One region of the Williamsia sp. Y721 genome, then DNA from elsewhere that is predicted to be linked to it. Evidence: riboswitches for the same ligand, from Rfam matches in the RefSeq annotation. Region 1 holds a riboswitch; each other region holds the start of a gene.
What was found. Region 1 has a riboswitch for S-adenosylmethionine ahead of AC56PL_RS22585 (bifunctional o-acetylhomoserine/o-acetylserine sulfhydrylase). Riboswitches for the same ligand answer to the same signal wherever they lie in the genome.

Region 1 (7,762 bases):
GCCGAGTTCGGTCATCGGATTGGTGATCTTCATGTCCGACAGTGCCGGCAGGAATCTGAACAGAGCCCCGATCGTCAACAAGCCGATCACGGCCACCACCACAAACGCGGCCCGCCAGCCGAGCGCGCCACCGAGCCATGTCGCCGCAGGCACTCCGACAACGTTGGCAACGCTCAGTCCGATCATCACCTGGCCCACTGCCTTTGCCCGGGACTCACGACCAGCCAAATGGGCGGCCACGAGGGCTGCAACACCGAAGTAGGCGCCGTGGGGCAGTCCGGCGACGAAGCGGGCGAGCATCAACATGCCGTAGTTCTGGGCGAACACGGTGGCGACATTGCCGACGGTGAAGGCGACCATCAGCGCAATCAGCAAGGTGCGTCGTGACATTCGCGCGGTCAGTGCCGCAATTGTAGGAGCGCCCACCACAACACCGAGCGCGTAGGCGGAGATCACGTGCGCGGCCGTCGGTTCACTGGTTCCCAGTGAATCGGCGATGTCCGGCAGCAGCCCCATCGCGACGAACTCGGTGGTACCGATGCCGAACGCGCCGAGCGACAACGCCAGAATGGCGGTCCGTCTACTGTTCCGCACCACCCCCGAGGATTCGGGGGCGACGGTGCTGACTGCGGACATGTTCGAACCTCTCGAAGACGATCGGGGGTGATCGGGGTGATCGGGGGCAACGGCGATACTGCTGGGGGTTCTTCAACCGGCGTAGCTACGGTGTCAACCGGCAGAGGTCACGAGTCATTCCGGGATCGGACGTGAATTGACCCACAGGACGACAATCCGCCAACGACGTCCGCCGCGGATTCCGATGCGATTTTCGGCCGGTCAGCCGGCCTTGATGGCCGCCTCGAGGTTCTCATCAAGTGCCCCAAGGAATTCCTCGGTGGTCTGGTACGCCTGGTCGCCGCCGACCAAGAGCGCGAGATCCTTGGTCATCTTGCCGCTCTCGACCGTCTCGATGACAACGTCCTCGAGTTTCTGGGCGAACTCACGCACCTCAGGGGTGTTGTCGAGCTTGCCACGATGATCGAGACCGCGCGTCCACGCAAAGATCGACGCGATCGGGTTGGTCGAGGTCGGCTTGCCCTGCTGGTGCTGACGGAAGTGCCGGGTGACGGTGCCGTGCGCGGCCTCCGCCTCGCAGACGCTGCCATCCGGTGTCATCAGGACAGAGGTCATCAGGCCCAGCGAACCGTATCCCTGGGCCACGGTGTCCGACTGCACATCGCCGTCGTAGTTCTTGCAGGCCCAGACATATCCACCCTCCCACTTGAGGCTGGAGGCCACCATGTCGTCGATGAGCCGGTGCTCGTAATGGATTCCGGCAGCGTCGAATTCAGCCTTGAACTCGGTGTCGAAGACATGCTGGAAGATGTCTTTGAACGCTCCGTCATAGGCCTTGAGGATGGTGTTCTTGGTCGACAGGTACACCGGGTAGTTGCGCTGCAGACCGTAGTTCAGCGATGCCCGCGCGAAGTCTTCGATGGACTTGTTGAAGTTGTACATACCCATCACGACGCCACCCTCTTCGGGCATCTGAACGATCTCGTGCTCGATCGGCGCGGAGCCGTCGTCCGGGGTGAACGTGATGGTGACCTTGCCCGCGGTGGCAACCTTGAAATCGGTCGCACGGTACTGGTCACCGAACGCGTGGCGACCGACGATGACCGGCTTGGTCCACCCCGGGACCAGTCGCGGGACGTTGGAGATGATGATCGGAGCACGGAAGATCGTGCCGCCCAGTATGTTTCGAATGGTGCCGTTGGGTGAGCGCCACATCTTCTTCAGGCCGAACTCTTCGACCCGGGCTTCGTCGGGGGTGATGGTGGCGCACTTGACGCCGACACCGTGTTCGAGGATGGCGTACGCCGAATCGATGGTGACCTGGTCGTCGGTACGGTCACGTTCCTCGATGCCGAGGTCGTAATACTCCAGGTTCAGATCGAGGTAGGGGTGGATCAGCTTCTCTTTGATGAACTGCCAGATGATGCGGGTCATCTCGTCCCCGTCCAGTTCTACGACCGTTCCTTCGACCTTGATCTTGCCCATATGGCTACGCGTCCTCCTCGACGATGTGGGCCCTGCTTCGGGCGCCGCCTCGTGCGCCGGCGCGCGCCTGCACCCAAACATGTTCAACCTAGTCCGGCGGGCAGGTATCTCGCTCACCGAGCACATGCAAATATAACGGGCGTACTGCTTGCCAGCATACCCATCACCGGCGGGTCATGGGGGTCGGCGCAGAGACCGGCTCACGGGGCGGAAGCGAGATCCGCGGACAGGTCAACGAGCGTTGTATCGGACGCGGCAGGCTCTTGGGACACCGGTTGCGCCGAAACAGCCGGCTCCTGATCTGCCGCGGAATCGGCGGCGTCGTGGCCGCCGTCATCGACACCCAGGTCCGGCTGCGAGGTTGCCGGACCGCTCCACACCGGGGCGTCGGCGAACACATCAGCAGGTCGCACGGCCGACGGGGTGCCTTCCGGCGCCCGGTGCCTGCCCGGCACCGAAACGGCGGCGACAGGCGTCTGCACGTGATCGACGGTCGGCGCGGCGAGCACCTCGCCGGAATCGCCGGAATCGGCGATATCCGTGGTGCGATCGTCCAGGCCCGCCCCTCCCTCGGTGGTCGCACCGAATGCCGCAACCGCCATGGCTCGCACCGTCGGTGCCGCGATGAACCCGAGGTCCGGGTCGCGGTGGTCGAGGACGGCGTCGATCACCGCGATCCAGTCCCGAACGAAGTTCTCCGGATACCGGATGACGCTGACCGCGCTCCCGAAGATCGCGGCCCATGCAGTCGGATCACCGGACAGCGCGTCCCGGATCGCGTATAGATCGGTCAGATATGCGCCGTGCCCGAGCTGCGGCAGCGCAGGCAGCAATCCCATGATCGCGCGTGATATCGGCTGGATGACCGCCAGTTCGGCATAGGGAAAATCGAGGATCACCGGGCGCAGCAGGTTGGGTAACCCGACCTGTGCCAGCACGATGGTCAGTGATGGATCGGCGGCGATGAAGACCACATCGGCACCGTCGGACTCCTTGATGACAGTGACGCCGTCGGTACCGGCGGATGCACCTGGCCCGGCCGCCATGATCGGGCCGTAATTCTGGTGTTTGACGAAGAAGCCCACCAGCGCATCCAGTGCCCCGATGGGATCTCGCCGCAGATCGGGTAGGTCACAGATCGCGTCGCCGTCGATGCAGACCGAGTACACCGCAATGTCGCCGAAGTCGCCGTCGCGCGAACCGTCGAGTATCGCCCCCGGATACGCGTTGATGAGGTTGACCTCGGCTCCGGCACCGGCGTTCGTGCCCCGTCGCCGTGGGTCGGAATAGAGCTCACCCGACACTCCGACCGAGGTCACGCCGCCGGCCTTGCCCGCCGCGATGTCGGTCAGTACATCCCCGGCGATGCGGGCCCCCTGTGAATAACCGACGATGACAACCGGTTTGTCCTGGCAGTTGGCCTGATAGGTCGCCACGTCCCGGGCGAGCGCGGCTTTTCCGGTCTCGATGTTCGCGTCGTAACTCTGCGCACCGAGTGGCCAGAAGGTCGCCGGGTAGTCGACCCGGTTGATCACGTAGTCCTGGTCGGTGTACCTGGCCTCCAGGCCCCGGGTGTGCAGGTGGTTCGGATCATCGGTGCCGGCCACCACGAACACTCCGCCGTCACCACAGTCATACGGCGCTGACTCGGCGGCGAGCCCCGGAGCGCTCCCGAGGAAACCGAGCACCGGCAGCGCCGCCGCCGCAGCACCGGAGGCAAGCGCCACCGCGCGCCGATTGGTCCGTTTCGAAACAACACGACCACGCCTTGTCTGAACACCCACAGCAGCCCCAGTTGTTTCGAATTGCTAACTGCCTCAGGCAATTCAAGGCGATGCACTGAAGTTACGACAGGTATTGACAATGACCAATCGCGTGAACGTAGTACAGAGCGGACTACACGATGGCGAATCACAGAATCTCCCTGCGCTGAACGCTTTTTTGCACAGGAAGCGCGTGTTATATCCTTTTGGCCAGGTCCTGAGTGTCAGCGACAAGCCCCGGCTAGCTGACCGGCAACCCTCCAACCGCGGTGGGGTGCTCCGGGTGACGACCAGGTTGCGGTTCGCCGCGGCAAGCGCGGGGTCCGAAAGGTCGGACCCTCTAATTGGATGTCTAACGACCAAGAAAGAGAAGTCCTACATGTCTGACACCGACGTCAATCCGGCCGACAACTGGAGCTTTGAAACCAAGCAGGTCCATGTTGGCCAGAGCCCGGATTCGGCAACCTCCGCCCGTGCCCTGCCGATCTACCAGACAACGTCGTACACGTTCCGCGACACCGAGCACGCCGCCAACCTCTTCGGTCTGGCCGAGCCCGGCAACATCTACACCCGCATCATGAACCCCACCCAGGACGCCGTCGAGCAGCGCATCGCAGCCCTCGAAGGTGGCGTGGCGGCTCTGCTCGTCGCGTCGGGTCAGGCCGCCGAGACCTATTCGATCCTGAACATCGTCGAAAACGGCGGTCATGTGGTGTCGAGCCCCCGCCTCTACGGCGGCACGTACAACCTCTTCCACTACACGCTTCCCAAGCTCGGCATCCAGGTCAGTTTCGTTGATGACCCGGAAGACCTCGACAGCTGGCGCGCGGCCATCCAGCCCAACACCCGCGCCCTGTTCGGTGAGACCATCTCGAACCCGAACAACGAGATCCTCGACCTCCCCGGCATCTCCGCCGTTGCCCACGAGGCCGGCCTGCCACTGATCGTCGACAACACCGTCGCCACCCCGTACCTGATCAACCCGCTGGAGCACGGCGCCGACATCGTGGTGCATTCGGCCACGAAATACCTTGGTGGACATGGCACCGCGATCGGAGGCGTGATCGTCGACGGTGGCACCTTCGACTGGCGCGGCCAGCGTGACGGTGTGGACCTGTTCCCCGGATTCACCACCCCGGACCCGAGCTACCACGGTGCGATCTTCGCCGACCTCGGTGCTCCGGCCTACGCCCTCAAGGCCCGCGTGCAGTGGTTGCGCGATACCGGTGCCGCCATCTCGCCGTTCAACGCCTTCCTCATCGCCCAGGGCCTGGAAACCCTCAGCCTGCGGATCGAGCGCCACGTGTCGAACGCCCAGAAAGTGGCCAAGTACCTGGAGGAGCACCCGCAGGTGGAGTCGGTGGCATACGCCGGACTCGAATCCTCGCGCTGGTACAAGCGAGGCCAGGAATTGGCCCCGCGTGGCCAGGGCGCGATCATCGGCTTCGAGATCGCCGGCGGCGTGGACGCAGGCAAGAGGTTCGTCGACGCACTGGTCCTGCACAGCCATGTCGCCAACATCGGTGATGTGCGCTCGCTGGTCATCCATCCCGCCTCGACCACCCACTCCCAGCTGATCGCCGAAGAGCAGCTGGCCGCAGGCGTGACCCCCGGACTGGTCCGGTTGGCTGTCGGCATCGAGAACATCGTCGACATCATCGCCGACCTCGATGCAGGCTTCGCTGCGGCCAAGTGAGGTGAGTATCGACCCGCACACGCCACCACGAACTCATCCGGACTGGGAATTCCTGCCTGATGGGCAGCTGACCAGTGTGTCGGTCGGCCCGATTTCGCTGGACAACGGCGGACAGATCGAGAATGTGACCCTGGCGTTTCAGCGCTGGGGCACACTCTCGCCCACCCGCGACAACGTTGTTCTGGCACTGCATGCCCTGACCGGCGACTCCCACGCAACCGGACCCGTCGGTCCTGATCAGCCCACCCCCGGTTGGTGGGATGGGCTGATCGGTCCGGGCGCCGCGGTCGACACCGACGAGTGGTGTGTCATCTCGGCAAATGTCCTCGGCGGATGCGGCGGTTCCACCGGCCCGGCATCACTGGATTCCGAAGGTCAGGTGTGGGGTTCACGTTTCCCCACCATCACCGTTCTCGATCAGGTCCGCGCCGAGGTCGCACTGCTCGACGCACTGCAGATCGATTCCGTCGCAGCCGTCATCGGCGGCTCGATGGGTGGCGCCCGCGCTCTGGAATGGGTCATCGGCTACCCGCAGCGAGTGCGGAGCGGCTTGATCCTGGCCGTCGGCGCTCGCGCATCAGCTGACCAAATCGGTACGCAGACAACACAGATCGCGGCAATCAAGGCCGATGCCAACTGGCAGAACGGCGACTATCACGGTAGTGGTCGGACACCCACGTCAGGTCTTGGCATTGCCCGCCGCATCGCGCACATGTACTACCGCAGCGAACCCGAACTCGACCAGAGGTTCGCCAATCTCCCTCAGGGACAAGAAGATCCGTTACACGGCGGCCGTTACGCGGTGCAGAGCTACCTCGAACACCAGGCCGACAAGCTTGTCCGCCGGTTCGATCCGGGTAGCTACGTGGTGCTGTCCGAGGTGCTCAACAACCACGACGTCGGACGCGGACGCGGTGGCGTCGAAGCCGCCCTGCGGAGCTGCCATGTACCAGTGGTGGTCGGTGGCATCGATTCCGACAGGCTCTATCCCCTGCGTCAGCAGATCGAGTTGGCCGAACTCATGCCCGGCTGCGTCGATGGACTGCACGTGGTGCATTCCGCCAACGGTCACGACGGATTCCTGACCGAATTCGATGCGATCTCAGACCTTCTCAAGAAGACTCTCGTCCTCGCGCGTGGCTGATACCTCCACCTGACCGGCTCGGCCCACGTGGCAGTCGGTCAGGTGCGGCGGCACCGGAGCATCGTCAGGTTGCGGGCTGCGAAGTAGGCACCGTACCCGACGCCGGATCTCCGGACTGCGGTGCATCAGACGGCGATGAACCCGAGGGGGCCACGAGCGCCGGCTGTGACGGCGCCGGGCCCTCCCCCTCCTGCGGCTGACCGGGTTCGATCTCCGGAGTCGGTTCAGGCGTGGTTGATTCCGGTGGCGGTGGCGGTGGAGTCGACGGAGACGACGGGCCCACCTTGGGTGGCCAGGTGAGGCTCGGCAGCGGGAACGGGATCAACGACGGGCTCAGGGTCCTCGTCGGCGGATCCGACGACGACGTTGGTGGCGGCAATTCGGTTGTCGCCCAGCCGAGTTCGGGGTTTCCGCCGGCAACCGGCGGTGCCATATCCCACGTGGTCCGCGTTGGAATCTGCGTCGGCGTGGAGGTCACCTGCGCGTTGGTCGTCGTGGTTGTGGTCGTGGTCGTGGTCGTTGTCTGCGGCGGCGCTTCAGCGATCACGGACGGCGACGCCGGGGGCTCCGGGACCTTGTTCGGTGTCGACGGGTTGCCTGCGAGCGACGATCCGACCGCGTACACGGTCATCAACGCTCCCGCGAGCAATGCACCGAACATGGCCAGCGGCGCCGCCGACAACCAGTCGCGGCTGCGCCGGCCACCGATGAAAGCGAGTCCGGCAGGCCGGATGCTCGCGGCGGCCAGCCGGGCCGCGCCGGTGGCCGCAACCGATTCCGGGCCGTGCGGAAGCACCGCTTCGACGCCGACCTCATCGGTGATGAGGTCGCGGACCAGCGGAATGTTGGCGACACCACCGATGAGCACGACGGCGTCCGGACGGGAGACCGCCGTGTAGTCGGCGACCTCTGCCGCCGCCGCCTGCGCCATCGGCCGGATGAGAGCTTCGAACGCCGATCGGGTCACGGTGCCGGCATCCGACGAGCCACCGACGGTCAGGGAGGTCGACTCACTGACCGACAGTTCTTCTTTTGCGGTCCGGCAGGCGCTCAGCACCGTAGACCTGCGACGTCCGCGCAAGCGACCATTGGTGGTGT
Region 2 (7,762 bases), 570 kb from region 1:
TCCCGGTGCCTGCGCTCATCCGCTGTGCCAGGCCGGGGTAGATCACGCCGTTGTTTCCCATGGAGTCCTGGTGGACCAGGGAGCCCTGCAGAACCCAGGTGACGATCTCCATGTCCTGATGGGGATGGGTGTCGAAACCTTGCCGGGGCAGGACGATGTCGTCGTTGTTGACCATCAGCACACCGTGGTGGGTGTTGGCCGGGTCGTAGTGGGGGCCGAATGAGAAGGAATGTTTGGAGTCGAGCCAACCGGCGTTGGTCGTGAAGCGGCTGTCGGCACGGCGGACGTCGAAGCGGGTGGGAGGTGGTGCTGTGGTCATCAGTGGGGGCCTTTCGAATGGAGCGCTATCGCAAGAAAGCCGGTCTAGAGAACGTGAGAGCCGTACATCTCGCCGAGGGGATCGGCGATGAGTTCGAGGCGGGCCCCGTCGGGGTCGCGGAAGTACAGCGACACCTCGCTGTGCTCGATGAGTTCGACGCCTGCGTCGATCAGTTTGTCGCGCAGGTGTTTCCAGCGCTGCGGCTCGACACTGATCGCGACATGATGGAGCCCGCCGAGGACTTCCTGGTACGGGCCGACGTCGAGGCCGGGAAAGTCGAAGAACGCCAACAGGTTTTCGTTGCCGATGTCGAAGAAGAAGTGCGACGATCCGGGATAGTCGCGGTTCTCGATGAGTTCGGTCAGCGGGAACTCGAGCAGATCCTGGTAGAAGCGCACGGTCCGTTCGACGTCGCTGCTGACCAGTGCGGTGTGGTGCAGACCGCGCGCCGAGGAGGCGGGCCGGGATTCGGTAGGTGCCAGGTGTTTGGCGCGAATCGCCTCACGCTTGCCCGCATATTCCTGCAGGCGCTTCTCGTCGGTGTCGGCGGTGCTCATGGCCGGTCCTTTCGGTGCGGGGTCTTCATCCAGTGTGCGCTTCGAGTTGCCATAGGTAAATGGTTGCGTCGTCAACTATTTCGGTAGCGTACCGCAACTAGTTGCTTTGTCAACTACTTTGGTTATGCTCTAGCCGTGGAACCAACACAGTGGCTCAGTGAGGACGAGCAGCAGGCATGGCGCGCATACCTGGATGCCACCCGGTTGCTGCTGCGGACACTCGATCAGCAGCTGGCCCGGGATGCGGGTTTGTCGTTCACCGACTTCGAATTGCTGGTGATCCTGTCCGAGGCGCCGCAACGCCGACTGCGCATGCGGGATCTGGCTGATGCGATCACGACCACAAGAAGCGGCGCCACCAGGGCGATCGGTCGTCTGGTGGACGCCGGATGGGTGCGTCGCGTCGAATGCGAAGACGACAAACGCGGCATGATGGCGGAATTGACCGACGCCGGGATGCAGAAGCTGACGTCGGCGAGCCCCGGACATGTCGCCGAGGTGAGGCGAAACATGTTCGACCTGCTCAGTCCGAGCGACGTTGCCGTGTTGGGGCGAGCATTCGCCGAGACCCGCGAGCACCTACTGCAGGCGCCCGAGTAGGCGGCCCGTTCAGTCGACACCGTCAGCCCCGCGATCGTTGATGACGGGGGGTTTGAACCCGGCTGAATCTAATCGTGTACGCGGCGGGTGATCGTGACGCGTCGTGCTGCACGCCTGCGATCGCCGCGGGCAGGCCGGATCGCTCTGAAGGCTGTTGTGCTGCGGCAATGCTTCGGAAAGGTCCATCGGTCCGTTCGTCGGGGGAGCAGAGCATCCCTGGCCACGGCACCGAGGTGACTCACACCGTCTGTCGGGCAAGTTGATTCATCGTTTGACGCGTTATGGGCACCGGCCTACTGTGCACAAGGATCATCAAGAGCGACTGAGAGACCCGGCTCGCTGACGTCGCAGCAACCCCCCGCCTCGGCGGGTGCGGGTGCTACTGCCGGGACCGATGAAGGTTGTGTGTCATGCCATCAGTTCAGGAGTCCGGGTGAAGTTTCTGTTGATCAGTCTGATCACCCACACGCCTCACCCGTTGTCCGGCGAGACCGTGTCACCGGCGCAGCGGTTTCGAGAAGTGATCGACAACGCGGTTCTCGCAGAGGAATTGGGCTTCGACGGCTTCGGGGTCGGCGAGCGGCACGAGAGGCCGTTCATCTCCTCGTCGCCACCGGTGGTTCTCAGTAACATCGCCGCACGGACTTCGACGATCCACTGTTCACCGCGGTGACAACGCTCAGTCTGCTCGATCCGGTGCGGGCCTTCGAGGACTACTCGACCCTCGACAACCTCTCCGGTGGCCGACTGCAACTGATGATCGGCAAGGGCAACGGCACCGCGCAGGCCAAGCTGTTCCACGTCACCGAGGCCGACCAGTGGGAGCGCAACCGGGAAGGGTACGAACTCTTCCGACGGTTGTGGCAGGACGACACCGTCACCTGGACGGGCAAGTACCGACCATCGTTGACCGACGCGGAGGCGCTACCCCGTCCGCTGCAGAAAAAGATTCGCGTCTGGCACGGCAGCGCCACCAGCCGTGAATCAGTGGATCTGGCAGCGTTTTACGGGGATCCGCTGTTCTCGGCCAATGTCACCAACCCGATCGAACCCTATGCAGAATTGATCGATTACTACCGAGCGCGGTGGGCGGCATACGGGCACGATCCGGCCGATGCCCTCGTAGGTGCGGGATCAGCCGGGTACTACGCCACCAAGAACTCGCAGGATGCGATCAACACATACCGCCCGATCTTCGATGCCACCGTGGCCAGACTCGGGTCATTCGGTCTGCCGCTGGTGTTTCCGACCCTCGAAGACGCCATCGAACGCAGCTCGCTGCTGCTCGGGAGCCCGCAGCAGGTGATCGACAAAGTGTTGCGGTATCACGAGAAATTCGGCCATGAGGTCATGCATCTGCACGCTGATGCCAGCGGCCTCACCGACTCCCAGCATCGCGATTCCCTCAAACTCTTCCAGTCCGAGATCGCCCCGGTGCTCAGGCGTGAGATCCCGAGTCGCCCAATCTCCACACCCGCCGCGTTGGAGGTGCTGTCATGACTGCTTCGACCCGGGTCCCGCCGTCGATGCATGTCGGCAGGCGCACCTTCGCTCGCTTCATCTAATTCATCGAAAAGGACAAACATGCCAGTAGAGTTCCTGGGGATCGCTGCCACGAATGACGGCACCGAGATCCATCCTCGTACCACCGCCAGTTCGTTCGACCGGGAGTACACGCTCAAACTCGCTCGTGCACACGAGGATTTCGGGTGGGACCGGATCCTGTTCGCCTATGGTGCCGGTACGCCTGAACCCGCGGCGGCCGCTTCGTACATCGCGAGCAATCTCGAACGCATCGAGATCCTGCTGGCGCACCGTCCCAATGTCTCGTATCCGACATTCGCCGCCAAGACCTTCGCGACACTCGACCAGATCTCCGGGGGCCGGGTGACGGTGCACTTCATCACCGGTGGCAACGACACCGAACAGCAGCGGGAGGGTGACTTCCTGTCGAAAGACCAACGGTACGAACGCACCCGGGAGTACATCCAGATCGTCAAGAAGGCGTGGACCAGTCGCGAACCGTTCGACCACGACGGCACCTACTACCGGTTCAACGACTTCGTCTCCGATGTCTTCCCGGTTGCGCAGCCTCGGCCAGACATCTCCTTCGGTGGGTCGTCGGCGGCGGCCTATGCGGTCGGCGGCGCCGAGGCCGACATCTATGCGCTGTGGGGTGAACCCCTCGAGAACACGGCCGAGCAGATCGCGTCGATCACCGCGTCCGCGAAGGCTGCAGGTCGTGCGGATCGCCCGCGGCTACAGGTCGCGTTCCGGCCGATCATCGCGCCGACCGACGAATTGGCCTGGCAGAAGGCGGAATCGATACTCGGTCAGCTCAATGCCCGTGCGGCCGGTGCCGCCCAGTTCCCACGCGGATTCTCCCTGACATCGCCTCAGAACGCCGGTTCCCAACGTCTGCTCGAGATCGCTGATTCAGTCGACCGTTTCGGAGCCGCGGGATGGACGGCGACGTCCAAGGCAACCGGGGGCGGCGGAAATTCCAATGCGCTGGTCGGCTCTCCGGAGACGGTGGCGGCCGCGCTGCTCGAATACCACGACCTCGGGATCGAGATCCTCTCGGCCCGCGGCTACGACCTGCTCGACGACGCGATCGACTTCGGCCGGTATGTGATTCCGATCGTTCGTGAGGAAGTCGCAAAGCGCGACAGAAACATCCAGGGTGTGGCGTGATCGAGTTGGTTCAAAACCAAGCTGATTTTATTGAAGATATTGGGGCGCAACGGTTTAACCTCATCAGTGAGCTGACAGCGGGTGAAGCAGCCGCCGCTTCGCCGCAGAAGCGTGCTACCGCCAGGATCGACGGAGGAAATCGATGAATGCACGTGTGTCCCGACCGCTACTCGCCGTGTTCGGCGCTGCACTGATGGCAGCAACCCTGCTCAGTGCCTGCGGGTCCGACGCCTCCGGTGGCGAGGGCGACGCCGGCCCCGCCACGCCGGGTGGAACCCTGCGTTACGGACTGTCCGGGGCGCCGACCTGTTCGGATCCGGCACAGGGGGCCAGCAACCAGACGATCTACGTCACCCGCCAGGTGGTGGACTCCCTGACCGACCAGGATCCCCAGACCGGCGACATCACGCCGTGGCTGGCGGAGAGCTGGGAGATCAGCCCGGATGCAAAATCCTTCACCTTCAAGCTCCGCGACGGCGTGACCTTCAGTGACGGCACGCCGCTCACCGCGGAGTCGGTGAAGAAGAACTTCGACTCCATTCTCGCGCTCGGTGCCGCGAAAACCCCGCTGGCCTCGAGTTATCTGTCCGGTTATACCGGAACAACGGTGCTCGACCCGCTGACGGCCAAGGTGGATTTCAGCACACCGAACGCGCAGTTCCTGCAGGCCACGTCGACCTCGCAGCTCGGCCTGCAGGCCGATGCCACCGTCGCTCAGACCGTCGAAGAGCGTTGCCTCGGAACCAATATCGGCAGCGGCCCGTTCACCTACTCGGACTGGCAGCAGGATCGGTCGGTGTCGTTGGCCAAGCGCGCCGGCTACAACTGGAGCTCACCGGTATTCGCGCATACCGGCGAGGCATATCTCGACCGCATCGACTTCACGGTGATCCCCGAGTCGGGTGTGCGCACGGGATCGCTGTCGTCCGATCAGCTCGACGCGGTCAGTGACGCGCTGCCCCAGGACGCGCCACAGATCGAGGCGGTCGGTGGCCAGGTTCTCACCACACCGAATCCGGGCATCACGTTCGGATTCCAGCCCAATGTGACTCGTGGAGTACTCACCGATCCGGCTGTGCGGCAGGCGATCATCCCGGCCATCAATCGTCAAGAACTTGTCGACACCGTCCTTGGTGACGACTTCAATGTCGCGACCAGTGCCCTGGCCGCGAATACCCCCGGGTACACGGACCTGTCGTCGGAGGTGACCTTCGACCAGGACAAGGCACGCTCGATTCTGGACCAGGCAGGGTGGGTCGAAGGTAGCGATGGAATCCGGGAGAAGGATGGCCAGAAGCTCTCCTTCACGCTCTCGTTCAGTGCTGTGTTCACCGGCAATCAGGCAATTCTCGAGTTGGTCCAGCAACAGCTGAAGGCCGTTGGGATCGACCTGCAACTCGGGCTCCTCTCGAACGCGGAGTTCACCGCGCTGCAGGGCAGTGGAGACTACGACGCGTTGTACTACAACAGCACTCGCGCCGATGGCGACATCCTGCGAACGACCTTTGGACTCGAGAGCCGCAACCTGAATCGGCGTGGCCCGATCCCGGTGCTCGATGAGGCGCTCACCGAGCAGCTCGCGACGACGGACAAAGCGCAGCGCGACGTCCTGCTCGCCACCGCGCAGGAGCAGGTCATCTCGGACGGGCTCTGGATCCCCACGACCGAACTGTCACAGGTCATCGGTACCGCGTCGAACACGGAAGGCGTCAAGTTCGACGCGTCGGCAAGACTCGTGTTCTTCGATACCTGGATCTCCGGGAACTGATCGTGATCCGCTATATCGGGCTGCGGGCCCTGCAGGCGGTCGGTGTCCTCTGGGCATCGTTCACCGTGGCCTTCCTGATTCTCTTCGCGCTACCATCCGATCCGGTCAGTATTGCGGTACAAGGTAATTCGGCGACACCGGTGGATCAGCAGGCCGTTGCGGATCTGCAGGCCCGATACGGACTCGACCAGTCGTTGTTGTCGCAGTACTGGACCTCGCTCACCCACGCGATCCGTGGCGACTTCGGTACCTCGATCTCGACCGGGCAGCCGGTCACCACCGCGATCGGTGACGCGCTGCCGAACACGCTGGCATTGGCGGTGAGCGCGCTGACCCTGGCGCTGCTCTTCGGTGGGCTGATCGCCTTCGCGACCACCTATACGCGGGCTCGGTGGTTGCGGACCGCGCTGCAGGCGTTGCCCCCGTTGGGTGTTGCGGTCCCGACGTTCTGGGTCGGGCTGATGCTGTTGCAGGTCTTCTCCTTCAACCTGCACGTCTTCCCGGCGTTCGGGGACAGTGGGTTCTCGACGCTGGTGCTGCCGGCGATCACGCTGGCTCTGCCGACCGGTGCGGTGATCGCTCAGGTCCTTGCCTCGAGTATGGGCACCACGTGGCGGCAGCCGTTCGTGGAAACAGCGCAGGCCAAGGGAGCGAGACGGTTTCGGGTCGTGACGCATCACGTCGTGCGGCTGGCCAGCATCCCGGCGCTGACCATCGCAGGCGTTCTGTTCGGCAATTTGGTCGCCAGCGCAGTGGTCGTGGAAACCGTCTTCTCCCGGGCCGGTGTCGGACGCCTGATGCAGACGTCGGTGATGGCCCAGGACATCCCGGTCGTGCTCGGCATCGTGGTCATGTCGACGGTGGCGTTCGTGTTGATCAACCTGATCGTCGACCTGCTGTATCCACTCATCGATCCGAGGATCGTCGAGACGTTCCGGAAGAAGACGCCGACCACCGATGTGGCGGCGTCCGACACAACCGAGAAGGAGGCCGCGCATGTCTGACCTCATACTCGCCGACAATGAGATCCGGGACCACGAGGCCCAGGTGGCGCGCCCGCCGGATCAGCCGCCGCCGTCCCGTCGGTTCGGAGCCCGGACCATCCTGCAGCATTCGGTGCTGGCGGTGTCGGCCATCGTCTTGCTGTTGGTCATCGGGTTCGCACTGTTCCCCTCGGTCTTCGCCAGTGGCGATCCGCTGACCGGTGTTCCGGCAGACAAGTTCGAGGCACCGAGCGCCGAGCACTGGTTCGGCACCGACAACATCGGTCGTGACGTCTACACCAGGGTTGTCCACGGATCTGGACTGTCCTTGACCGCAACGCTCTTGGCGGTCGGGATCGCGCTGATCGTGGGCACGCTGATCGGTCTGCTCTCCGGTTCGATCGGCGGCATCATCGACGCGGTCCTGATGCGGGTGGTCGATGTGCTGCTGTCGATCCCGGCGCTGCTGCTCTCCTTGGCGCTGGTCACCGCGCTCGGCTTCGGGACGGTCAATGTCGCGATCGCGGTCGGGGTGGCGATGGTCGCCAGTTTTGCGCGCGTCACTCGGTCGGAGGTGTTGCGGGTTCGCCGCGCCACGTACGTCGAGGCGGCCTTCGCCTCCGGTGTCCGCTGGCCGACGGTGCTGCTGCGCCACATCCTGCGCAACTCATACGCTCCCGTGATCGCTTTGGCCGCAGTCGAATTCGGAATGGCGATCCTCGCGGTGTCCGCCCTGAGCTTCCTGGGATTCGGGGCGGCGCCACCGACACCCGAGTGGGGATCGCTCATCGCAGAAGGTCGCAACTATCTGGCCGTGGCGTGGTGGATGACCACCCTTCCC
Region 3 (7,762 bases), on a different contig from region 1:
CCCCCGGATTCGTGTGGTGTTCGGCAAACCAGTAGCGGGCGTATCCGAATTGTTCGGCGCGCTGGACCAGGTCGATGGCGTTGCGTATTGCGGTGGTGTTGTCCGACCCGCTGGAACGGGGCAGAAGGTCGAGAACCGACAGGGGGATGGGCGGGGCCATGGGAACTCCTAGTGAGCTGCTGCGGACGACGTGATCGGCGACTGCCATTCACCGGCTACGGCGTCCGAACCCCCGAACGACGCGAAATCGGTGGTGGCGCGAAATGCGTCCAATGAGTACAGGTCTCGGGCATAGCGCCACAGATTCGGGAAGTCGGCAAGACGCCGGGTACCGGCCCTGGCCGCCGCAGCATCGTGCCGAACAAGCGTCACCCAGAGCCGGACGTCGGCCAGAGTCACGTTGTCGCCCAAGAGGTATCGACTCCCCGCGAGGCGGCTGTCGAGTTCTGAATATGCCTGATACACAGTGGTCGCGGCTTCCTGCGCGGCCGAACCGGTTCCGGTCGCCACGTGTGCGGTGCTGTTGACCGTGGCTCGCAACCAGGCTTCCAACTCGTCGATCTGCGGGCGCAGGTCCTCTGGGTAGAGGTCGAACTCGCCGGTGACCTGACGGCGATACTGCGTCGCGAGATCGGCGTCGAGCGTGTCGAACGTGTTGCTCACCACCTGCTTCGTCTCGCGATCCCACAGGGTGGGGACCGACACGTGGCCATCGAAGCCGGGTTCGGTGGCGTCGTAGGCATCGCGTAACAGGGTGAAGCCGTTCACCGGGTCGGGGCCGTGGGTTTCGCGGAATGCCCACCCGCGGGCATCGCGGGCACCGTCGACGTAGCTGACACTGATCGCATCGGTGAGGCGGGCCAGCTCGATGACCAGCGTGACCCGCTGAGCCCACGGGCAGAACCAGCCGGAATAGACGTGATAGCGATCAGAGACAGCCGGGTACGGCGTGGATCCGTCGCTGCTGATACGTCCGGCGAATCGATACACCGGTCGGGTGTCGTCCGGTTCGCGAGTGATCGTGTACTCGCCGTTAGTCTCGGTATCGGCTGGGCTGGCGAAGTTCGACATGGCTAGACAACCTTTTCTGCGGAGTGGGAACGGAATGAGAACAACTCGGGGGCATCTTTGTCGGCGGTGAGGTCGGCGAGGAGGCGGCCGATGGCGGGCACGAACTTGAAGCCGTGTCCGGAGAATCCGGCGGCGACCGCGACCGGACCGCGGCGGTCGATGACGAAGTTGGAGTCGGGCGTGGTCGCGTACGTGCAGCTGATCGGGGTCAGTGCGTCGGCATCGACGCCGGGCACCCAATGACGGACGTACTCCTGCAGGGCCTTGAGCTGCCGTGGTTCCGCCGTGAAATCGCGGTGGTCGGGGTCGACGACGGGTCCGGTTCCATGGAAGCCGACCTTGATGCCTTCGGCACCCGAAGACAAGCCGTACACACCACCGAATTCGGGCGCGTTCGGTCCGTCCGGGTCATGCAAGATCCCGAAGCTGGGCCATTCGGCGTCCTGGTCACGCGGTACGAAGTGTGCGGGTTGCTCTTGGGTGACGGTGATCTGTGGCAGCGGTGCGATTCCCGACAACAGCTTCGTCGCCCAGGCGCCTGCCGCCACCACCACACGTCGGGCCACGTACTCCTGGTCATCGGTGCGCACGGTGACCGAGTTCTCGTCTGTGACGTCGATCGAGATCACCTGCGATTCGTGTCGAACCTCTGCACCGAGAGCTGCTGCGCCGCGTTGTGCGCTGACAGCGTTGTCTGCATGTAGTCGCCCGCTGTTGGGGTAGTACAACGCGCGGCCGTCGAATCTGATTCCGGGCCAGCGCTGCGAGGCCTCGTCGGGCTCGAGCCAATGATGGACGAGTCCGAGGTCGGCGAGGGTATCTGCGATCTGGGACAGGTACGGAGTCCATCCCTGATCGACGCCGCCGGTGACGGTGAGCAGTTGCGTCCCGGACTCGGCTTCGAGGTCGGCCCAGAGTCCTTCCGCTTCCCTCGCGAGCGCGACGTAGGTGCGCTCGGCGTAGGAGGTGCGGAAGATGCGGGAGGCGCCATGTGAGGCGCCGTTGGCGTGGCCGGGGGTGAATCGTTCGAGCAGCACGGTCTCGACACCCCGGCGCGCCAGTTGCCAGGCGGCGGCCGAACCCATCGCGCCACCACCGACAACCACGGTGTCGACCTTGACGGAACTCATATCGTGACCTCGATTCTGTTGTGTTCGGTGAGCCCCTCGATTCTTGGTATCGACGCCAACAGGGGCCCTGGTGTCCTCGCTTCGAGGATTGGTGAAAAACACTTCCGCAGTGCCGGTTTCGACGACCTGAAACATCTGAAACTGCTGCACATGCAATGGGCCCGGCAGATGCTCAGGATTCGACCGCGTGGTGCGTTGAACAAGGTCATCAAGCTCCCGGGAATCTCTTCGGGCTCGCTTGCGTGAAACCCGCGCTTGTCCCATGCCGGTGAAGGCTGGGACCGTGTCTTTCATCCAGGGCACCCCGCCGCGGTGGAGGGTTGCCGACCAGCAAGCTGGAACTTGGCGCTGATACTCGTTGACACAGGGCAGTTGTTGTCCACCAGGCGAATCCGGGCACCGTATGTGCGTGTCCGGGCCAGGGGATTTCAACTGTTGGACAGAACCATACGCACGCTGCTGCCCAAATCCGATGGATGCGCGGAGTTTCGATCGCCGAGAAGTTAAAGCACATGGGTATGGACGACGCCGAAGAAGTCTGTTAGCGTCGTCGTCGGTCACGAGTACCAGCGCATAGCCCCGGCTTGCTGGTCAGCAACCCTCCATCGCGGCGGGGTGCTCCGGGTGAAGACCTGGCCTGTTCGAACCCGAACAGGCAAGCGCGGACCTCCCACCGTCCGAGTTCCGAACTGCTCCATCTGCAGGTTCGAAACTTGGTGCGTGCGGGATCCCTGACACCGGAAGCTGGTGTGAGATATGAGCACTGCAACACTGAACCGAAACCTGAATGCTCTTGCAGCGATAGAGGGTTCGGACACCCAGGCCCCACTGAGGGATGGCTCGACCACGCGATACGTCAACTTCGACTACGCGGCGAGTGCGCCGGCATTGTGCAGCGTGGTCGATGCGATAACGCGACTACTACCGACCTACTCGAGTGTGCACCGGGGCGCGGGCTACGCATCGCAGGTGACGACGCGGGCGTACGAGACCGCCCGAGCGCAGGTCGCTGACTTTGTCGGTGCCGGCGAGCAGCACTGCCTGATCTTCACGCGGAACACCACAGATTCGCTGAACCTCCTGGCTCGCTGCGTGCCGGGAAAAGTCGTCGTCCTCGATCTGGAACATCATTCAAATTTGTTGCCGTGGAGTGATGTTCACGTCGTCCGTGCTGCGAATACGCTGGCCGCGACGATCGTCCGTGTGGAGACCGCACTCAAAGAGACCGGTGCGGTGTTGCTGGCGGTCACCGGTGCGTCGAACGTCACCGGTGAGATCTTGCCGGTCAGTGAACTGGCAGATCTTGCGCACCGCAACGGTGCTCGGATCGCTGTCGACGGCGCGCAGTTGGTTCCGCACCGCAGGGTGGACATCACTGCCTGCGGCATCGACTACCTGGCATTCTCGGGACACAAGACCTACGCGCCCTTCGGGGCCGGAGTGCTTGTCGGACTGAGGGATTGGCTTGATGCCGCCGACCCGTATCTCGCCGGTGGTGGCGCGGTGCTCAACGTCACCGAGCAGGACGTGAAGTGGGCGCCCGCGCCCGCCCGTCATGAAGGTGGTTCGCCCAACGTCTTGGGTGCGGCTGCGCTCGCGGCGGCCTGCGTCGAAATCGAATCCCTTGGGGAGGCCGTTGTTTCCCATGAAACATCACTGACCGACCGGTTGCGCGATGGTCTGGCCGAGATCCCGGGCGTGCATGCCCTGAAGATCTTCACCGACAGCACCGATGCCGTTGGTGTGGTCAGCTTTGTCGTCGACGGACATCGGGCCGCCGAGGTGGCAGCCCATCTGTCGGCCGAACACGGCATCGGGGTGCGCGACGGACGATTCTGTGCCCATCCGCTTCTGGACCGTCTGGGCCACGGCTCAGGGGCTGTGCGCGCCAGCCTCGGCCTCGGTTCGAGCTCCGAGGACGTCGACCTGCTCCTCGCCGCCCTCCGCACGCTCTAAACCCCGGGGTGGGGGACGCTCAGTGCCATGAGCGCGGTGTCGTCTTCGAGGCCGGCACCGAAACCGTCGAGCAACTCTCGCAAGTCCTCGATGATCTGGCCTGCGGACGTCGGGGTGTGTGCCGCCGCGAACTCGAGCAGCGCACCGTTGTCGTCGTACCGCTCGGGACCCGGCCCGATCCGCGCCTCGGTGAGCCCGTCGGTGTAGAGCACGAGGGTGTCGCCGGCGTCGAGGTGAATCCGGGTAGAGACAAATCTGGGAGCGCGCAGGATGCCGACGAGTTGGCCGCCCTCGGTACTCACGTACTGCGCTCGGCCTGCGGCGGTGAGCAACAGCGCGGGCGGATGGCCCCCGCTCGCGAGGTGTACGTCGAATCCGTTGTCGGCGCGGGTGAGGACGCCGAAGATCACTGTGCAGAAACGAGGTTCGTCGCCGTGATAGTTCGAATGCAGCACGGCATCGAGGTTGTGCAACACCGCAATCGGATCGTCGTCGTACACCGCTGCAGCGCGCAGCGTGTAACGGGTCAGCGACGTCACCGCCGCTGCGGTGGCTCCTTTTCCGCACACGTCGCCGAGGAAGAACCCCCACTTGTGCTCTGACAGGGCGAACAGGTCGTAGAAGTCGCCGCCGACATCGTCGATCGATGCAGCGTTGTAGTGGGCTGCTGCCTCCATGCCGTCGGGAGGTCGCAACGACGGTGGAAGCAGTGAGCGCTGAAGGGTCGAGGCGAGCAGTTGTACGCGCGCACGTTCTTCTTCGGCATGGCGCCGTGCGGCGAGCAACTGTTTCTCGTACGCGCGTCGATCACGTGCGTCCTGCACGGTGATGCGGATGAGCACGGCGGTGCCATCGGTACCGATCTTGACGTTCGCGGTGACGAATACGGGCAGTCGTCGGCCGTCGGCCGCGACGAGGTCGACGGTGATTCCGCTCAGCACCCCTACCAGCTGCAGTAGCGGTGCGAAGTGGGTTTCGTAGTGTATGCGCCCGCCTGCGGTGAGCAGATCGCTGAAAGGCCTGTCCAGCAATGACGTTCGGTCGTGTCCGAGCCACACCGCCAGAGTGGTGTTGACCTTTGCGATGCGCCCGTCCGGCCACGTCGACAGATACCCGCACGGTGCGTTCTCGTACAGGTCTTCCAGACTCTCATCGAGTACGTCCGGTGACCTGATATCGCCGTGGTCCTTGCTCATCGACGGCCACCCACGAAGGCCACGATGGCCTCTGTGGTGGGCACGGGGTCGCTGAGCTGGGGGCAGTGTCCGCTCGCGTCGAGGGTGACGAGTTCGCTGCCCTCGATTTGGCTGTGCACATATGCGCCCACGTGGCGGGGTGCCAGTGAGTCTCGCGCACACTCGATCACGAGGGTTGGCACGGTGACACGCGCGAGATCGGTGCGGTTGTCGGACAGGAAGGTGGCGCGGGCGAACACCAGCGCCTTCTCGGGGTCGGTTCGACAGAAGGATTCGGTCAACTCGTCGCCGAGCGCCGGTCGCTCCGGGTTACCCGCGATGTTCGGCGCCATCGACGCCGACCAACCGAGGTAGTTGCTCTCGAGAGACTCGAGCAGTTCGTCGATGTCACCACGCGTGAAGCCACCCCGATATCCATCGGATTCGTCGTCGACATAGCGCGGCGACGGGGTCAGCAATACCAGCTTGGCGAACCGGTCGGGTTCTTTGGCCACGGCGACGGCGCCGATCATCGAGGCGACCGAGTGACCAACGAACACCACGTCGTGCAGATCGAGTTCGACGACGATGTCGAGCACATCCTGCGCATAGGTCTCGAGGTTCGAATACCGCTCGGCGTCCCACGCGGCCGGATCGGAGGCGCCTGCGCCGACGTGATCGAACAGCACCACCCGATGGTCGTCGACCAACCGCTTGGTCACCCGATGCCAGAGGTTCTGGTCGCATCCGAATCCGTGGGCCAACATGATCGTCGGCCCGTCTTCGCGCCCGAGGATCTTGACGTTGTTCTTCGCGCGCACATTCACGTGCTTCATCTTCGCACCTGATGTGTGTTCCTGCGGGCGGGCCGTGCCGAAGCATGTTCGGCCCGGTCAGTAGGGTTCGTCGCAGTCAGTGGGCGGGCGGCGTCCACCCGTGGGCTGCGGTCAATGTCGCGCGGCCGAGGCTGTGAATGTGGAGCGCCTCGTGCAGCTGAACAGATCCGGCGAGGACGCCGAGTGGCAGCCGGCCGATGTCCACCGCATGGACGGTGAATGTGAACCGTCCCGGCAGGCCGGGCGGGGCCGGCGACGGACCGACATACCGTACGATCCCGAAATCGTTACGCAATTGCTTTGCCAGACTGGGTAGTCGCTCGCCGGTTCCATTGCCGGCGTCGACCACCAGTGCGGTCACACCACCACTGACATCGGCGACCGCCCAATGGCACCGGCCGCGCGAGTCTGTGGCTGTCACCGCGTAGGAGAGCGTTCCGATCGGTGCGCCCGACCACTGCAACGACGGTGACACATCGAGCCCGCCGCCGCCGAGTAGTCCACTGCGTTGTGCGGTCCGCAACCGTCCGCCGTCGGTGACCTCGGGCGAGCGCAACACCAGGCGTGGCCGGGCTCGCATCGTCGGCGACGGTGCGACAAAGTCGGTGGTCATGGTGCGGTGTTCAGTAGATGTTCGACGGTCGGACCATGCCTTCGGCGAGGTCACCGAATCCGGGAGCGATGATGGCGCCGGGATTCTGGATCACCTCCTCGACGACCAGGGTCTCGGTGGTAAGGAGCAGCGCCGCGATCGAGGCGGCACTCTGCAACGCCGAGCGGGTCACCTTCAGCGGGTCGATGATCCCGGCGGTGAACATGTCGCCGTAGGTGTCGGTGACCGCGTTGAACCCGTGCCCTTCCGGAAGGTCGGCGACCCGTTGCACGGCCTCGTCACCGTCGTAACCGGCGTTGATCGAGATCCAGCGCAGCGGTTCTTCCACTGCGCGACGGACGATCTCACGGCCCTCGGCGGCGTCGCCGGTGAGTTCGAGGAGATCGAGCGTCGCCTGTGCCTGGATCAGCGCGGTGCCGCCGCCTGCGACGATGCCTTCCTCCATTGCGGCCCGGGTTGCCGACAGGGAGTCCTCGACGCGGTGCTGCTTCTCTTTGAGTTCGACGCCGGTGGCTGCGCCGACGTGGATCATCGCCACCCGGCCGGACAGCCTGGCGATGCGCAGTTGCAGGTTGTCCTGGTCGTGCTCGTTCTCGGTTCGCGCCAGCTCTTGTTCGAGTTGATGGATACGGGCCCGGACCTCCGCCACGTCACCACCGCCGTCGACCATGGTTGTCGACAACTCGGTGACGGTGACCTTCTTTGCCCGGCCGAGGTGTTCGAGACGTACGTCGGCGAGGGAGAGGCCGGAGTCGGCGCTGACGACCCGGCCACCCAAAATTGCTGCGAAGTCCTCCAATTCGGCAACGCGCCGATGACCGAAGCCGGGAGCCCGCACCACCACCGAACGGAACGTGTCATGCATGTTGTTGGTGATGAGCATCGACAGCGCGGGGCCGTCCATGTTCTCGCAGAGGATCAACAGCGGCCGCTTGCTGCGCTGCACCTGCTCGAGCACCGGCATCAGGGTCTGCACCGTGG

Region 2: another riboswitch for S-adenosylmethionine. It lies ahead of AC56PL_RS19935 (LLM class flavin-dependent oxidoreductase); the one in region 1 lies ahead of AC56PL_RS22585 (bifunctional o-acetylhomoserine/o-acetylserine sulfhydrylase).
Region 3: another riboswitch for S-adenosylmethionine. It lies ahead of solA (N-methyl-L-tryptophan oxidase); the one in region 1 lies ahead of AC56PL_RS22585 (bifunctional o-acetylhomoserine/o-acetylserine sulfhydrylase).

What each region holds. Positions count from the first base shown of each region.
Region 1 covers NZ_JCASNH010000004.1:658,985-666,746, reverse strand. The annotation lists gene AC56PL_RS22600 (MFS transporter) at 1-636, opposite strand, end outside; gene AC56PL_RS22595 (NADP-dependent isocitrate dehydrogenase) at 838-2,061, opposite strand; gene AC56PL_RS22590 (cutinase family protein) at 2,262-3,788, opposite strand; SAM riboswitch class IV at 4,038-4,147, shown strand; gene AC56PL_RS22585 (bifunctional o-acetylhomoserine/o-acetylserine sulfhydrylase) at 4,204-5,520, shown strand; gene metX (homoserine O-acetyltransferase MetX) at 5,522-6,664, shown strand; gene AC56PL_RS22575 (Hsp70 family protein) at 6,729-7,762, opposite strand, start outside.
Region 2 covers NZ_JCASNH010000004.1:93,175-100,936, forward strand. The annotation lists gene AC56PL_RS19920 (pirin family protein) at 1-319, opposite strand, end outside; gene AC56PL_RS19925 (VOC family protein) at 364-876, opposite strand; gene AC56PL_RS19930 (MarR family transcriptional regulator) at 1,012-1,476, shown strand; SAM riboswitch class I at 1,783-1,877, shown strand; partial or broken gene AC56PL_RS19935 (LLM class flavin-dependent oxidoreductase) at 1,910-2,976, shown strand; gene AC56PL_RS19940 (LLM class flavin-dependent oxidoreductase) at 3,061-4,170, shown strand; gene AC56PL_RS19945 (hypothetical protein) at 4,167-4,316, shown strand; gene AC56PL_RS19950 (ABC transporter substrate-binding protein) at 4,313-5,938, shown strand; gene AC56PL_RS19955 (ABC transporter permease) at 5,941-6,942, shown strand; gene AC56PL_RS19960 (ABC transporter permease) at 6,935-7,762, shown strand, end outside.
Region 3 covers NZ_JCASNH010000006.1:103,873-111,634, reverse strand. The annotation lists gene AC56PL_RS26755 (LLM class flavin-dependent oxidoreductase) at 1-160, opposite strand, end outside; gene AC56PL_RS26750 (glutathione S-transferase C-terminal domain-containing protein) at 169-1,071, opposite strand; gene solA (N-methyl-L-tryptophan oxidase) at 1,074-2,201, opposite strand; gene AC56PL_RS26740 (hypothetical protein) at 2,205-2,447, shown strand; SAM riboswitch class IV at 2,448-2,565, opposite strand; SAM riboswitch class IV at 2,757-2,869, shown strand; gene AC56PL_RS26735 (aminotransferase class V-fold PLP-dependent enzyme) at 2,958-4,157, shown strand; gene AC56PL_RS26730 (PP2C family protein-serine/threonine phosphatase) at 4,154-5,353, opposite strand; gene AC56PL_RS26725 (alpha/beta fold hydrolase) at 5,350-6,159, opposite strand; gene AC56PL_RS26720 (YbhB/YbcL family Raf kinase inhibitor-like protein) at 6,245-6,781, opposite strand; gene groL (chaperonin GroEL) at 6,792-7,762, opposite strand, start outside.